Regions from separate parts of the Bifidobacterium sp. LH_230 genome, predicted to be linked through region 2. Evidence: riboswitches for the same ligand, from Rfam matches in the RefSeq annotation. Region 2 holds a riboswitch; the other holds the start of a gene.
The links. Region 2 has a riboswitch for FMN ahead of ribD (bifunctional diaminohydroxyphosphoribosylaminopyrimidine deaminase/5-amino-6-(5-phosphoribosylamino)uracil reductase RibD). Riboswitches for the same ligand answer to the same signal wherever they lie in the genome.
Positions count from the first base shown of each region.

Region 1 (8,607 bases), on a different contig from region 2:
CCTCGCTGGCTTTCACCGTCAGCGACAGGTCGTCCAGCGCGGGGGTGTCGGCCCCCGGATATTGGTAGGTCACATGGCTGACGACGATGGCGTTCCCGGTACCTTTGGATGAGGCCGTGTCGTTGTTCGATGCTTTATCGTTGTCATTTCGAGCGGAGCGCAGCGAAGTCGAGAAATCTTTTGGAGTGGTTGCCTGTGAAAGATTTCTCCGCTCGCTTTGCTCGGTCGAAATGACAGGAGGGCGGTGCTCGGTCGAAATGACAGGGGAGGGCGGCAACGGAGCCGCATCGGCGACAATCCGTCCGCGCTCCAGTCGCACTACGCGGGTCGCGCGCGCCACCTCGTCCTCATGATGCGTCACATGCACGATCGTCGTGCCCTGCGCATGCAGCTCGTCCAGAATCCGCATCACTTCGGCCCTCGCGGCCGGGTCGAGCATCGCGGTCGGCTCGTCCAGCACCAGCATGGACGGGTGCATCGCCAGCATGCCGGCGATCGCCACGCGCTGCTGCTGCCCGCCGCTCATCCTTGTCGGATCATCGAACCGATGCGCGGTCATGCCGACCGCATCCAACGATTCGTCGATCCGCGAACCGATCGTCGGACGGTCCAATCCCAGGTTTTCCGGGCCGAACGCCACGTCGTCCTCGCTCACGGTGGTGACGAGCTGGTCCTCCGGATTCTGGAACACTGCGCCGATGCCGCGCCGGGCCGCCCGGTATTCCGCCGGATTCGCACCGAAATCGGACTCACCCGTCGAATCGGCCATGGTATCGTCTTGCGAGTCGCCCTCGCCGGTAATCGCACTGTCCGCGTCTGTCGAATCGGTCGATACTGCGGAACTGCCAGACATCCCGAGCGAGAACACATGATGGCCGAGCAGCGTGATATCGCCGGCGTCGGGCGCGGCGAGTCCCGCGATCAGACGGGCCAGCGTGGATTTGCCCGACCCGTTCGCGCCGGTCAGGCACACGTATTCGCCGGGCGTGATGTCGAGGCTCACGCCGTCCAGCGCCCAGGTCGCGCCGCCGTCATAGCTGAAGCGGATGCTGGTGAGCGTTGCTGCGAGTTCGGTCATGAATGATCCTTGTATATAAGTAGGTTGCGTACGGAGGCGGATTGTCGGACGGCTCCATCTTAGACATGCGGCTTCTGCTGATTGGTTCGTCGATGGATATCTGTGGGCCGTTGGTGGCTCTATCAGTGGGTGATTCCGGACAGAAAGCTCATTGGTGGGCGTATGCGGACGTTTGAACGGCTGCGCCGATGGACGATCGTGAGCGTGAAATCGTCAAGTGGGCGTTTACCTACCACAGAGGTGCTTCATAAGTGGGTGTTTCCGGACACGGAATTCGGAAGTGGGTGTTTGCCTACCATATAGAGCCTTCCGTAAGTGGACAAACACCTACCATGAACATATAAGTGGGTGTTCACCTACCACGAAAAGACCGGAATCACGGTTTTCATGGTAGGCAAACACCCACTTACGGATTGTTGCGTCCGGGATGACCCACTATTGAACCGTAAGTGGGCGTCGGCGGACTACTTGTCGAGCAGCGTGGTGATCGGCTTGTAGATCAGGAACGTGACAACGCCGTGGATCACGAACTTGAGCAGGTTGAACGGCAGCAGGGCCGGCACGATGAGCGCCGCGACCTGTGCGACGGTCATGTGCGCGTAGATCGGGGTGACGATGAGGTTGCCGACGATCGCGACGGCCAGCGCGCACACCGCGCCGACGATCAGGCCGATGATCGCGCCGTTGCGCGTGCGGTTCTTGCGGTAGATGATCGCGGCCGGGACCGAGAGGAACAGCGCGACGAGCACGGCCATGAGCGTGCCCCACGGGTCCATGAACAGGTGCGGCACGAAGCCGAGCACGCTCACGATCGCGGCGGCGGCCGGGCCGAACGCGAAGCCGGCGATCAGCGCCACGATGCCGGACGGGTCGTACTTGAGCCACTGGATGCCCGGAATGATCGGGAACTCCACGAAACTGGTGGCCATCGCGAGCGCGACGAACAACGCGTACATGGCGATGCGGCGGGTGGACCAGCGGCCCGAATCGGCCACGCCGGTCGAGTGCGCGGTGTCCGGGCGCGACGAGGTTGCGCTGCCGGCGGCGGTAGAAGTGGCGTTGGTGGTATGCGAAGAGACACTCATATCGAGCTCCGTTTCTTCCATCCGGACTGTAACCGTTGGCCCCGGATTCTCACCGGATCAGCCGCTTGCGCGGGTCGCGGGCTTGCGCGTGACGGCCGTTATGATGTCGGCCGCGCGTTTACCGCCAGTAAGGATTTTCACCTTCCCTGAAACTTACGTGCCTATGTATACGCCCACCCCCGGATTTGTGCCGGCAGCGTAGTCATTCGTTTTCGAGCAGCCCGATCGTATAAATCGGAGCATATAGGATTTTCCCTTCTCGGGAGATATTGCAGGGGCCGAAGACATATCCGGTATCGAGATGATATTTGGGTTCCGACAGCACATTACCCATTGCATGGTGGCGTTTGTATGATTTGCCGGATTTGATTTCTATGGGCAGTACGTTGTCGTTACGATCCTGAACAAGGAAATCGAGCTCGCCAAGTTTCTTGCTGTTGAAGTAGTACAGTTTGAAGCCTTGTGCCGCCAGTGCCTGTGCGGCGGCGTTTTCGTATATGGACCCATAGTTGATGTCGGGATTTCCATTGAGTACTTCAATGGATGTCTTCCGTAGGAACGAGCCGGTGAGCAGTCCGACGTCATTATAGAAGAGCTTGAACAGGTTTCGTTCTTTGCTCATTTCCAGAGGAGCACACGGCTCGTCCACGTTGTATGCCGCGAGGGCAACATTGGCTCCGACAAGCCAGTCGAAATCGGAGGCGAGAGCCTGGAATCGCGCCGATTTATTTATCTTGGAAAAAGTGAACCGCTTATTGGGGTTGTTCAGTTCGCTGGGGACGAGATCATAGATGGTGCGAATGTGCAGACGGTCCTCCCGGTGCGCGTATTGGCTGATATCACGTCGATATTCCCGCTTGATGTTTTCCTGTATGGTTCGCACGTCCAGGATGCTACCGTTGGTGCAGAAGGAATCGACTGCAGCGGGCATGCCGCCAATCACCATATATTTTGCATACAGATCCATGAGTCGTTGGTGGATGAACTCGTCGACTGTCTGTTGCTGTGTCAGATGATCGCGCAGACGACTGATTGCATTTTCAAACCATAATATGCAGAATAAATGACGTTTTCAAACCAAAAAATGATGGTTTTTCTACATTTTCCAACTAATTCGATGAACCTTGCTCGCCTGACTTGCCCGTTGTCGTAGATGAGGATGCGGGGCGCGTGCGCCACCTGGATTTTGCGCGAGGGGTGTTCGCTATGCGGGATAGGGGTCGGTGGGCGATCGGGGAATCGGGGGGACGGCGTGTCGCCTAGATCACATTCTGAATACGTGTGCAGGAGATAGTTGACACTTATATATCAATCGTCTCGAACGGGTTTGGCTTATCAAGATAAGTAGCCGATGGCAAGCGCTTGCCAAATGTTGCATTGGAGGATTGAAAACGTTTGCGTACTGATTGCAAGACCTACGTAGCGATTGGATTTTCGGGCTGATTCTGTCTGGTTTTCGTGTCTCGGGGGGGTAATCATGGCATCGCATTCACGAAGAAGCGAACGTTGTTCGTGAGACTGAAAGGTGCGATGATGAGTCGGAAGTCCCGGAGCGTAAACCTCCGCAGGGGTGCCCGCAGTAAGGCTGGGCTGGACTTCGCGCCGTCGTACCTACGTCGTGGCATCGCTGCCATCGTCACTGTCGCCTTGTCGCTGACCTGCATGGTGCCGTCCGCATACGCGCAAAATGATAGCGTTCTCAATTCGATCGGTGATTCCGGTGTGACCGTCATCTCCAACGGCAAGGTCGTGACCGATAATACGGTCGTGTCCGCGGCGGAATCGCTTGCGCAGCAGCGTGCGTCCGGGACGGTCGATGCCGATACGGCCGATACGGCTACCGCAAACAATACTGTCGGTACGAACGATACGGCCGATTCGGCGGACAGCTCGGCTCAGACCGATACGAATACGAACGATGCCACCGGCGGCACAGGCCAGACCGGTACGAACGGCTCACTCGGCAACGGCAATAATACGGTATTCACGAACAACAACATCTTTGATTCCAGCAACGGTCTGACCGCCGGTGCAAAGACCGTGCAGACCAACGACGACTCGGCCGATACCACTGACGCCAACGCCCAGACCTCCGATGAGGCGACCTCCGACCAGAACAATGGTGGCCCCCAATCCTCATCCGACGCATCCACCCAGTCCAACGACACCGCCGCCGATGCTCCCGCCGCTCAGGCCGATGCCTCCGATTCCCTCGACGGCCGCGACTTCGCCGGCCAGATCACCAAGACCATCAACGGCAAAACCTACATCCTCATCGGCAACGAACAACAGCTGCGCGCGATTGGCACGGGTAAGAAGGTTATTGGTCGCGTCTGGCAAATTCGACAGAGCCGGAAAACTATCTTCCGCCAATGGGTAGATGAAGGCAATCCCCGTGTCGCTTATTCCGGCGATGCCGATTTAAGCGAGCAGGGGACACTCATCGACAAGGAGTATTCCAACCCGGTTATTGAACTGCTGAGCCGCACTTATTATTTCACTATCGATGCTGACGGCAACCGCCATGATGTGAACGATACTAAGGACGCCAACACGGGCTTGACTTATACGTCCACAAACAACTACATCATCTTCCGCGACATCGACCTGTCCAGAAACGCGGCCGACACGAGCAACACGAACTGGACTCCGCTCATGTTCTCCGCGATCATGCTCGGCGCAAAGTCGCAGAATCCCGATACTGCACAAACGTTGTGGAACGGCATCAACGCTGAAGGCGATGCGGTGGACACGACGAAGGTGGACCGGCCGACCATCTCGAACGTAATGGTTCGGCAGACCGGTCAGATGGACCAGTCGAAGCAGTCCGGAGTTGGCTTCTTCGCGACGATTAGCAACCAGGTGAATATCGCCGAGAAGAATATCAGCAGTGCGGGGGAGACCGTCGTCTCGAACATCCGGCTGTACAACGTCGATGTGCGTAACGAGTCGGATTCCTTTAAAAAGCAGACGACTGTCATCGGCGTGGTCTTTGACATCCTCAAAGGCTTGCTTTCCGGCGTCGGTGGATTGCTTGATATTCTGCTCAATACGCTTATTCCCGGGCTGAACATCAGTCTGGAGGATGCGATCAGCGGTCTGCTGACATTGCGTGAAACGGATCCTTCATCGTTCGCCACCGGCGGCTTTGCCGGTCGTGTGGACGGTGAGGTTACGGTGTCTGACTGCGTGGTCGAGAACGTCACCGTATCTAATGTCAAGGGCATGACGGGAGGCTTTGTCGGCTACTCGACTGGTCAGACGCAGTACGAGCTGTTGTCCGCTCTGCTCGGAGACACGGTTAGCGTATTGAGCAAGCTGCTCAATGCAATTCCGGGATTAGGATTGGGCGACCTGGTCAACTGGCTGCTAAACAGCAAGGTCGTCGCTCTGAAGGATCTGCTTCCGATCGGATATTACAATCCGACCTTCACCAATGACGCAGTGAAGACTTTCACGACGGCGAACATGGTCATCGGTTCCGAGACGCAGGATTACGCGGGTGGTTTCATCGGCAATCAGATCGGCACGATCATTGAGCATTCGTCTGTGGAGAGCGGCAACGCGTACATCGTGAAGGCGAATTATTACGCGGGTGGTTTTTCCGGTGTGATGCGCAATGGCGTGATGCAAGGTCTGCTGAGCGATCTGGGCGTTCAACTGCCGAAGATCAAGGCGGCTCCGCAAAGCCTTGTCGAATCGTCGACTGTTGCGGCGAACGTTACCGTGAAGTCAGGTACATATGCAGGCGGTTTCGCCGGTGCTATGGCGAATAGCTTCGCCGTCAACGACACCGTTCAGGGAACGGTGAACGTGAACGCGTCCGGTGTAACGCTCACCAAGAAAACAGGCACGCTGAAGGTCGGCGACGTGATCGCCTTCGCGGGTGGTTTCACTGGTGCCGCCACGCTTGGCTGGGCGACTGATCTTGGCCTTGCGGATGAGGAAGGGAACAGTACTAATCTGCTATCAACCGTTAAGGATTTGCTGGGCGGCGTTCTGGGCGGCGATCAGGATATTTCGGCACTGCTGAGTCTGGTCGGTATCGACGAGTCCATAATTCTTGGCGTGACGATGGATGACGGCACGATTACCGTATCCTCTGGCAACAACTATGCTGGCGGCATCATGGGGCGCGGCGATGGCGCGATCCTCGCCGCATCCGATGCTGCTCACCTAGGCGGATTCTCGTTCTGGAAGAACGGTCGCCCGCTGCCTGAAGCACGTAATAATACGGTATCCGGTTTGAAATCCGTGACCGCGAAGGGCTCGTATGCCGGTGGTATCGCGGGTCAGTTGGGCACTGCATCGATCGGAGGTCTTGTCAATGACACGATCGGTCTCGGCGGCTATCTGCCGTTCGAAGTGAGCGCGCTGACTGTCGACGGTGCCGTAGACAGTGGCCTTGCAGTCACGGCGGGTGACGAGTACGCGGCGGCCGGCATTGGCAAGGCGACCGGCGGACGCATCGGTAAGGCCACGACCGCATACAAGGCGAAGGATTCGTCCGGTAACGACATCAACCCCGTACCTGAAACGGCGGGCGTGAAGATCGACAATGTCGCGACTGTCTCGGCAGACAACTACGCCGGCGGCTTCATCGGCGTCTCCGGTCCGGGCGATCTTGTCGGATCGGAGGGGCTGAACCTGCTCGGCTTGGGCGCATTGAAGATCAGCGGCCTACTGTCCGCGGCCCAAGGCGTGATGGTCGAAATCGAAGCGGCAAACGTCAGCGGCATCGACTCCGGTATGACTGTCGTCGCCAATGGCGAGCATCTTCAGACCTCGACGGAGCGTTCCGCGGCCGGTGGCTTCCTCGGGCGCTCCAACAGCACGCAGGTGACTGATTCTCACGTCACCAATCTGTACGTGGTGCGTTCACACACCTCGCACGGTGATGCGGGTGGATTTGTCGGAGTTTCCGAGACCGGCGGCCTAGCTGATGTTGCGGATGACGCGTCGATCCTGAAACTGGTCGAAGTGAAAGGCTTGGTCGATGCGGTCGGATATCTGGTTCCGAAATATACGAACGTGGACGTCCGTTACGTCAACGGCGGCCATGTGACTGCGGACATTGCGGGCGGATTTGCCGGCGACTTCCGCAGCGGCAAGGTTGATGACAGTGCGAAGACGACCTCGGATGGTGCAAAGGATCTGTGGGCCGTCTACAATATCGACACGGTGACCGGTGGCTCCTATGCCGGCGGCTTCGGCGGCAAGGTGTATTCCGGCGCGCTGGCCGATGCAGGCAAGGGACTGAGCATTCTCGGTGGCTTGGGCGACAAACTGGCCGGATTGAACCTGAGCATTGATGTAACGCAACTCGCATCCGTTGCCGCACTGTATGTACCGGTTATCACCGGTGCCGGTGTGAAGTCTGATGGAACCACTCTGGAAAAGACGAGTGGCCGAGATATCACCGACCCAAGCAATCCTGGATTGAAGGTGTCCGCGACCACCTTGGTGCCGACCGATAGTCATTCAGGTTCGGCCGGCGGCTATATCGGGTTCGGCTCCGGCGTACAGGTCTCCAAGTCGAACTTGACCCAGTTGCGTCATACGGATGTGAAGGCACCAAAGGATCTCGAAACGACTGGTTCCATTGATGACACGTACCTGTCCACGGCCAGCGCGTACGCGGTGACGGGCGCCCGGTATGCGGGCGGTTACATTGGCGACATGGAGCTTGGATCGGCCGCATCCGTCGGTAGCGGTCTCAAGGTGCTGGGAGACAGCCTGACCTTGACGAACATCTCCGACGTCCTGTCGGTGGTTGTTTCCACGATCGAACATTCCGACGTGACCGGCGGCATCGGCGGCTACAGCGTGCTCGCCTCTGATACGAGCGATAAGGCCAACGCGTTGGGCATGGCTGGTGGCTTTGCCGGTCATGTCAAGGGCGGTCACATTCAGGACTCCAGTTCGCATGAATTCGTGTACATGATCGGCCAGGTATCAGCCGGTGGCTACGCAGGTACGGTGGAACCGGGCGCTGCTGCCGATGTGCTTGGCGATGGTACTGTTCTCGACAAGTTCAAGGTTCTGAAGGTCGACAATCTGGCAAGCCTCGTCCAGGATTTCGTACCCACCATCCGCAACTCGTCCACCGATGCGGCGATCTGCGGTGGCGCTGTCCGGGCGCAGGGAACCTCCGACTCGTCGGAACGTCGCGGCATGGCTGGCGGCTATGTCGGACGCAACCGTGGCGGTCAGATCTGGGGCAAGAGCACCGATACGTGGAAGAGCGAGAACACGAACGGCGTGCTCGGCAGCTATACCGGCCCGACCAAGGCCGCATACGCCGCACGTATCCGCAGCGTATTCGGCCATGAGATCGCCGGCGGTTATACGGGTCTCATGGAATCGGCCGATACTGCTGAAACCGGTGGTCTGTCCCTGCTGGGTGGCTTGGTTCAGGCCGGCAATGTGGTTGGTGCGCTCTCT
Region 1 covers NZ_JBKEWJ010000001.1:151,918-160,524, forward strand. Annotated here, with positions in the region: gene AC1A0G_RS00585 (energy-coupling factor transporter ATPase) at 1-1,078, opposite strand, end outside; gene AC1A0G_RS00590 (ECF transporter S component) at 1,543-2,163, opposite strand; FMN riboswitch at 2,169-2,321, opposite strand; partial or broken gene AC1A0G_RS00595 (DUF4143 domain-containing protein) at 2,366-3,163, opposite strand; gene AC1A0G_RS00600 (cell surface protein) at 3,697-8,607, shown strand, end outside.
Region 1: linked by a shared signal. The riboswitch ahead of AC1A0G_RS00590 (ECF transporter S component) and the one ahead of ribD (bifunctional diaminohydroxyphosphoribosylaminopyrimidine deaminase/5-amino-6-(5-phosphoribosylamino)uracil reductase RibD) in region 2 are both predicted to bind FMN.

Region 2 (8,607 bases):
CCCGTGACATCATCGCGGACACCGTCGAATACCAGGTGAACGCGCACTGCGCCGACGCGCTGATCTGCATCCCGAACTGCGACAAGGTCGTGCCGGGCATGCTCATGGCCGCGCTGCGTCTGAACATTCCGACGATCTTCGTTTCCGGCGGTCCGATGGAAGCCGGCACCACGGTGCTCGCCGACGGCACCGTCAAGAAGAACACCGATCTGATCTCCGTCATGTATGCGTCCGCCGACGACAACATCTCGGAGGAGGATCTGCTCAACTACGAGAAGACCGTGTGCCCGACCTGCGGTTCGTGCGCCGGCATGTTCACCGCGAACTCGATGAACTGCCTCACGGAGGCGATCGGCCTAGCGCTTCCGGGCAATGGTACGATCCTGGCCTCGCACGGCTTCCGCAAGGAGCTGTTCCGCAAGGCCGCGCGCGAGATCGTGCACATCGCGAACCGCTACTACCACGAGGATGACGATTCCGTGCTGCCGCGTTCGATCGCGACCAAGCACGCATTCGAGAACGCGATGACGATGGATGTCGCGATGGGCGGCTCCACGAACACCGTGCTGCACATCCTCGCGATGGCGCAGTCGGCCGACGTAGACTTCACGCTGGACGACATCGAGCGCATCTCGCACACCGTGCCGTGCATCTGCAAGGCGTCCCCGTCCGGCAAGTGGGAGATCTCCGACGTGCACCGCGCGGGCGGCATCACCGGCATTCTCGGCGAGCTGGACCGTGCCGGCAAGCTGCACCGCGACGTGCATTCGGTCGATTACCCGTCGCTTGAGGCCAAGCTGGACGATTGGGACATCATGCGCCCGACCTGCACCGAAGAGGCCAAGACCATGTACCATGCGGCTCCGGGCCACATCGTGTCGCCGGAACCGTGGACGCATGAGACGCTGTTCGATTCGCTCGACACCGATCGTGTGAACGGCGCGATCCACGACATCGATCATCCGGAGATCCACGAGGGTGGTCTGGCCGTGCTGCGCGGCAACCTCGCGCCGGACGGCTGCGTCGTCAAGACCGCGGGTGTGCCGCAGGAGATCTGGAAGTTCCGCGGACCGGCGCTGGTCGTCGAGTCGCAGGAGCAGGCCATCGAGGTCATCCTCAACGACACGTTGAAGCCGGGCATGGCGCTGGTGATCCGTTACGAGGGTCCGAAGGGCGGCCCGGGCATGCAGGAGATGCTGTACCCGACGTCGTTCGTCAAGGGCAAGGGCATCGGCAAGCAGGTGGCCATGCTGACCGACGGCCGTTACTCCGGCGGTTCGTCCGGTCTGGCAATCGGCCACATCGCGCCTGAGGCCGCGAACAAGGGTCCGATCGCGCTCATCAAGAACGGCGACATCATCAACATCGACATCGAGAACCGTTCGGTGAACGTGGAGCTGACCGACGAGCAGCTGGCCGAGCGCCGCGCCGAGCTCGAGGCCGGCGACGGCTACGTGGCGCACCGCGACCGCAAGGTGTCGCAGGCCCTCAAGGCCTACGCTGCGTTCGCTCGCTCCGCGGACAAGGGCGCCACTCGTGACCCCGACCTGATCAACAAGCTGTCCGGCCTCGCCTGATGATCTTCTGACCAGACATACGAAGGGGGCGGAATCGCACATGCGGTTCCGCCCCCTTCGTCGTATCTCACCACTGCTTATCAGAGCATCGGCATGCGCCAACGGTTCCGTGCGGCGGCCATACGCATTCCCGATAGCCGACTCATGCCAGCGCATATGTCCGCATATCGGACATGCCATGCGGCGTTGACTGGACGTCTCCGTATGCTAAGCCGCGATAACCGAACACGCATCTTCAGGGCAGGGTGAAATTCCCGATCGGCGGTACAGTCCGCGAGCAGCGCGCCTTGGCGCGATGTTGGAGCATACGCTCATGAACCGGTGAGACTCCGGTACCGACAGTTACAGTCTGGATGGAAGAAGTTGCAGCAGCACGATGCAGGCGGAAGCATATCCGAATGCCGTCTATCCGCATGCGGTCGTGCCGTCACTGATCCCACGAATCCCTGGACATGCCCTCGTTGCCGAAGGAAAGGGGTTTCATGGGCGACAGGGAATTCATGTCCGTGGCATTGCGTCACGCACGGCTTGGGGCTGGCAAGGTCAATCCCAACCCGATGGTCGGCGCCGTCATCGTACGCGACGGCCGCATCATCGCCACGGGCCATCACGATCACTTCGGTGGATGGCACGCCGAACGCGCCGCACTCGAAGCGGCCGCCGCGGCCGGCGTCGACGTGCGCGGCGCCACCATCTACGTCACGCTCGAACCATGCTGTCACACCGGCAAGCAGCCGCCATGCTCGCAGGCTCTCATCGACGCCGGCATCGCACGCGTCGTCGTCGGCTCCCCCGACCCGAATCCGCTCGTCGCCGGCAAGGGCATCCGCCAGCTCGCCGACGCGGGCATCGCCGTGACCGAAGGCGTGCTGCGCAGCGAATGCGACGCGCTCAACGAGATCTTCCTGCATGCCATCGTGACGCATACGCCGTTCGTCATGCTCAAGTACGCGATGACGCTCGACGGCCATATCGCCACCGCATCCGGCCTGTCGCAGTGGGTCACCGGCGAGGCGGCGCGGCGGCGCGTGCACGAGGACCGTGCGCGCTTCGCTTCGATCCTCGTCGGCGTGAACACCGTGCTCGCCGACGATCCGCAGCTCACCAGCCGCATCGAGCATGGGCACAACCCGCTGCGTGTGATCTGTGACACGCATCTGCGCACGCCGCTCGACGCGCAGGTCGTGGCGACCGCCGCACACACCCCCACGATCATCGCCACCGCCAGCGCGAATGACGCGCGCGCCCAGCAGTACCGCGACCGTGGCTGCGAAGTGCTGCGCGTCGTGACCGACGGCGACGGCCATGCCAGCATCGCAGCCGTCGCCGCAGCGCTCTATGCGCGCGGCATCGACAGCATCATGATCGAAGGCGGCAGCGGCATCGCATGGTCGGCGCTGGACGCGGGCATCGTCACGAAGGTCAGCGCCTACATCGCGCCCAAGCTGTTCGGCGGCGCCGGCGCGCCTGCGCCGATCGGCGGCCTCGGCGTCGCCTCGCCTGACGACTGCTTCCGCATCGCGCATCCGGCCGTCAGCGCCATCGGCGACGACATCCTCATCGAAGGAGGCGTGGACTATGTTCACCGGCATCGTTGAGGACCTCGGCACGGTGCTGGCCGTGGAGCGCGGCGCGGACTTCGCCCGGCTGACCGTCGATTCGCCCGTCGTCGTCACCGACCGCACCATGCTCGGCGACAGCATCGCCGTCAACGGCGTGTGCCTGACGGTCACCGGCCTGCATGGCACCGCATTCACGGCGGATGTGATGCACGAGACCCTGCGCCGTTCCAGCCTCGGCGCGCTCAGGCGCGGCAGCCACGTGAACGTGGAGCGCGCAATGCCGGCGGACGGCCGCTTCTCCGGGCATTTCGTCTCCGGGCACATCGACGGCACCGGCACCATCGCCTCGATCACGCGCGACGGCATCGCCACGGCGTACGCGATTCGCGCGCCGTACGCGCTGCTGCGCGCCATCGCCGAAAAGGGCTCGATCGCCGTCGAAGGCATCAGCCTGACGGTCACGTTCGCCAATGCAGATGCGTTCGGCGTCGCGGTCATTCCGCACACCGCAGCGCACACCGTCCTGCCCGAACGCCGCGTGGGCGACATCGTGAACCTCGAAATCGATCCTCTGGCACGGTACGTGGCGCGGCTCATGGCGATGCCGGCGCGCGCCGCCGACGCCAGCGCCGATGCCGCCAGTGCGCACGCCGATGGCATCACCGAGCAGTTCCTCGCCGCGCATGGATTCTGACGCGCGGCCGTCATCGCCCCGTCATCACCTTTCATCATCGTCAACCTGTCATTGCTATCTGCAAGGAGCCTACCATGGCCATCACCGATTCCAACTCCCCTGTCACTGCCGCATCCCCCATCGAGCCCGAAGTCGAACGCGCCGTTGCTCGCGCGATCCGCGACATCGCCGCCGGACGCATCGTCGTCGTCGCCGATGACGAAAGCCGCGAGAACGAAGGCGACCTGATCTGCGCCGCCCGCTACGCCACCACCGCCAACATCGCGTTCATGGCGACGCATGGCCGCGGCCTCATCTGCACGCCCATGAGCGCCGAACTGGCGACACGTCTTGAGCTGCCGCCCATGTGCACGACGAATACCGACAACCATCAGACCGCGTTCACCGTGTCCATCGACCATGTGACCACGTCCACGGGCATCAGCGCGCGCGACCGGTCGCTGACGGCGCTGGCGTGCATCGACCCTGATACGCGTCCGCAGGACTTCCGCCGTCCCGGCCACATGTTCCCGCTGGTGGCGCGTCCCGGCGGCGTGCTGGAGCGCAACGGGCACACCGAAGCGACCGTGGATCTGGCGCGTCTGGCCGGGCTGGAGCCGTGCGGACTGTGCTGCGAGATGATGAAGGAGGATGGCACGATGATGCGCCGCGACGACCTGCGCGCCTTCGCCAGCGAGCACGGTCTTGCGATCATCACGATCGCGCAGCTGCAGGCCTACCGTCGCGCCCACGAGTTCCCGCGCACGGTGCGCCGCGTCGCGCAGGTGCAGCTGCCGTCCGACTATGGCACGTTCACGATGGTCGGCTACAAGGCGGATGGCGCCGAGCATGTGGCGCTCGTCATGGGCGACGACGTGCTTGCCGCCATGGCCGGCGGCGACGCCGTGCGCGAGCCGGTGCTGTGCCGCGTGCATTCGCAGTGCCTGACCGGCGACGTGTTCGGCTCGCAACGCTGTGACTGCGGGCCTCAGCTGCGTGAGGCGATGCGTCGCGTGGCCGAGCGCGGACGCGGCGTCATCCTGTACCTGAGCCAGGAGGGACGCGGCATCGGTCTGCTCAACAAGCTGCGCACGTATGAGCTGCAGGATCAGGGCTTCGACACGCTCGACGCGAACCTGAAGCTCGGCTTCCCCGCCGACGCGCGCGAATACGAGACGGCGGCGGCGATGCTGCGGAATCTGGGCATCGCGTCGATCGATCTCATGACCAACAACCCCGACAAGATCGGCCAGCTTGAGCGCGCCGGCATTGTCATCGACCGTCGTGTGCCGCTGGTCATTGCGCCCACCGACTACGATGCGAAGTATCTGTCCACCAAGGAACATCGAATGGGGCATCTGCTGGGTGCTCTGGCAAAGGAGAACTGATCATGACGGTATTCGAAGGACAGCTGGTCGCCAACGCCGCGAACGGCGAGGCGGCGCCGATCCGCATCGGCATCGTGGCGGCGCGGTTCAACGAGTTCATCACGTCGAAGCTGCTGTCGGGCGCGCTGGACGGCCTGAAGCGGCATGGCGTTGCCGAATCGGATGTCGATGTGGCGTGGGTGCCGGGATCGTTCGAGATTCCGATCGCCGCGAAGCGCATGGTGTCGACGGGCCGCTACGATGCGGTGATCTGCCTTGGCGCGATCATCCGCGGCAGCACGTCGCATTACGATCTGGTGTGCAACGAAACGGCGAAGGGCATTGCGCAGGTGTCGCTGAGCACGGATGTGCCGGTGCTGTTCGGCGTGATCACGACCGAGAACATCGAGCAGGCGATCGAACGCGCTGGCACGAAGGCCGGCAACAAGGGCTTCGACTGCGCGCTGGGCGCCATTGAAGTGGTGAATGTGCTGCGCGCCATCGGTGCCTGATCCGTCCCTCCAGGCATCGCGGAATAACGCGTGCGACCTTGCGGCCGCTTACTTCGCCTACGGGAAACCCACTGGACTTCCCGCTTAACGGCTCAGCGCAGAGGGCGCTCCGTTATTCCCTACAACGCCGCCTTCGCCCGCTCCGCCGACAAAGGCGCGACCCGTGACCCGGAGCTGATCAACAAGCTCTCCGGCCTCGCGTGACAGGCATTTTCGCCCGATATTGAAAAACCCTCCCGATCGTTCGGGAGGGTTTTTCATATCAGAGCTGCTCCATCATTCGTCGATGCCGGTATCGCTGAATAACGTGTGCGACTTCAAGGCGCACCGAGGGAAGCGGTACTCAGTACCGCGACCGAGGAGCAACGCAGAAGGCGCTCCGTTATTCAGCGATACGCCGCATCAGCGAATGATGCGTGCGGAGACCGCCGTCCGAAACCGAAGGCGTGCTTAGCACGTCGAGGTTGAGGAAAGGCGGTATACGCTCCATCATTCGCTGATACCGTATTCCTTGGCTAACAAAGTCCACAATTCCTCTGCCGCCTTGTCGACGTTGTCGTTGACGATGGTGACGTCGAATTCGCTTTCGGCGGCGAGTTCGACTTTGGCGGTTTCGAGACGGCGATTGCGCTCCTCTTCGGTTTCGGTGCCGCGGCCGGTGAGACGACGGACGAGTTCGTCGAAGCTGGGCGGGGCGATGAAGACGGAGAGGACTTCCATGCCGAGTTCCTTGGCGCGTTCCTTGACGCGGCGGGCGCCCTGCAGGTCGATTTCGAGGATGGTGGGCGTGCCGGCGGCCAGATGCTCCTCAACGGGCTTGAGCGGCGTGCCGTAGTGTGCGAGACCGTGCACGACGGCGGTTTCGAGGAACTCCCCTGCCGCTTCCTTGGCGATGAACTCGTCGTCGGTCATGAACCAGTAGTTCAGGCCGTTCACTTCGCCCGGGCGCGGCTTGCGGGTGGTGGCGGAGACGGACACCCATACTTCGGGGTGCTTCTTGCGCAATGCGGTTTCCACGGTGCCCTTGCCCACGCCGGCGGGACCGGTGAGCACGAGCAGTCGGCCGCCGCGCAGCGCCTGTTCGTTGTTGTCCATAGCGTCATCCTTGGTCGTGTCGGCATCGGCGGAAGCGGACTGTGCGGTCTTCTCGGCCGGCGCCGCACCGGTCGTCTGCTGCGGCGTGTCCACTTCGGCGGAGGCGGAATCGTCGGTATTCTGCATCATCGGCGTGCGATCGCTCTTACGCTTGTCTTCGGTCGCTTCCAGCAAGGCCTGACGCACGTCGATGGAGATCGCGTCGGTCGCTTCGGCCAACGCCTGGATGTCCGGGCCGTGGGAGGCGATGAAACGGGACACGGTCACGAGCACGTTGCCGCTGGTGCCCTTGAACACCGAACGCAGGTCCTTGGCTTCCGCGCCCTGCCAGCCGTAGCCGGGAGACAGGATCGGGCCGGTGAACTGCGTCGGGTCGATGCCGCTGTCGTCGATCCACTGGCCGATGGTCGCGCCGATGATCAGGCCGACCGAACCCATGCCGTTGATGCCGGCGTTGAACTTCTGCACGGTGCTGGCCACGCCGAAGGCGACGGTCTTGCCTTTGTAGTCGCCGCGCTGGCGGATGGCGGTCTGCAGGCTCGCGCCCTCCTCGTTGGAGGTCAGCGAGGCGACGAACACGCCGCGTCCGTTGTTGAGCGCGTCGTTGATCACGCCGGACAGCGATCGTGCGCCGTAGTACGGCAGCAGGGTGATCGCGTCGGCGAGCAGTGGTGCGCCGGGCTTGAAGTAGGCGTCGGAGATCGCCGAGATCGTCGTGGCGAGGCCGCCGTGCAGGCAGTCGACGATGGTGATGATGCCCATCTGGCGTGCCGCGTACAGCACGCGTTCAAGCGCGGCGATGCCTTTGGAACCGTAGCGCTCGAACATCGAGGACTGGAATTTGACGGCGGCGGCGCGGCCGGACGCGGCCTGCAGCATGCGCATGGCATACAGTTCCGCGCCCTCCGCATCGACGTTATAGCCCCAGTCAGTGAGGAGCTTGCGATGCGGATCGATTCCTACGCACAACGGGCCGTACTTGGCCATCGAATTGCTCAGGCGCAGACCGAAATCCGAGCGCTGGGCTTGTTGCTCTTCACTGCTGAGGCTATTGGTCATTTGTTGTCCCGACCTTCCATTTCGAACAACTGCTGCGAATGTTCCTGGATGCTCATGATCTGGTAGTCGTTCTTCTTGACGGCTTCGATGGCCATGAGCACGGCTTGGAATTCGGTCATCGTCGTGAACTGCGGGATGTCGGCCGCGATGGCCGCGGCGCGGATGGAGTATCCGTCGGAGCGCGAGCCGCGCGAGTTCGGCGTGTTGAGGATCAGGTCGATGTCGCCGTCCTCGATGAGTTCCACGACGTTCTTGCCGATGCTGCCTTCCGCATGCTTGACGATGACCGGCGCGTCCGGATCGGTGTCCATACGCGTGTTGATCTTGTCGACGATCTTCGAGTCGATGCCGTAGCGGCGCAGCACGGACGCGGTGCCTTCGGTCGCCCAGATCGTGAATCCGAGTTCGGTCAGACGCACGGCGACCATCGGCAGCTGGCGCTTGTCGGTGTCGTTCACGGAGATGAACACGTTGCCGCCGGTCGGCAGTCCGCCTTCGTAGGCGGCGAGCTGGCTCTTGGCGAACGCGTGCGGGAAGTCGCGGTCGAAGCCCATGACCTCGCCGGTCGAACGCATCTCGGGTCCGAGCAGCACGTCGACGGTCTTGCCGACCGGCGTGCGGAAGCGCTTGAACGGCAGCACGGACTCCTTGACGGCGACCTGCTGGCCGCGGTGCATCACGCCGCCGTCGCCCTTGGGCAGCAGCAGGCCGTTGGCACGCTGGTCGGCCACACTCTCGCCGGCCATGATGCGCGCGGCGGCC
Region 2 covers NZ_JBKEWJ010000002.1:147,864-156,470, reverse strand. Annotated here, with positions in the region: gene ilvD (dihydroxy-acid dehydratase) at 1-1,577, shown strand, start outside; FMN riboswitch at 1,805-1,946, shown strand; gene ribD (bifunctional diaminohydroxyphosphoribosylaminopyrimidine deaminase/5-amino-6-(5-phosphoribosylamino)uracil reductase RibD) at 2,060-3,175, shown strand; gene AC1A0G_RS01680 (riboflavin synthase) at 3,156-3,833, shown strand; gene ribB (3,4-dihydroxy-2-butanone-4-phosphate synthase) at 3,908-5,200, shown strand; gene ribH (6,7-dimethyl-8-ribityllumazine synthase) at 5,203-5,691, shown strand; gene gmk (guanylate kinase) at 6,181-6,786, opposite strand; partial or broken gene pyrF (orotidine-5'-phosphate decarboxylase) at 6,946-7,845, opposite strand; gene carB (carbamoyl-phosphate synthase large subunit) at 7,842-8,607, opposite strand, start outside.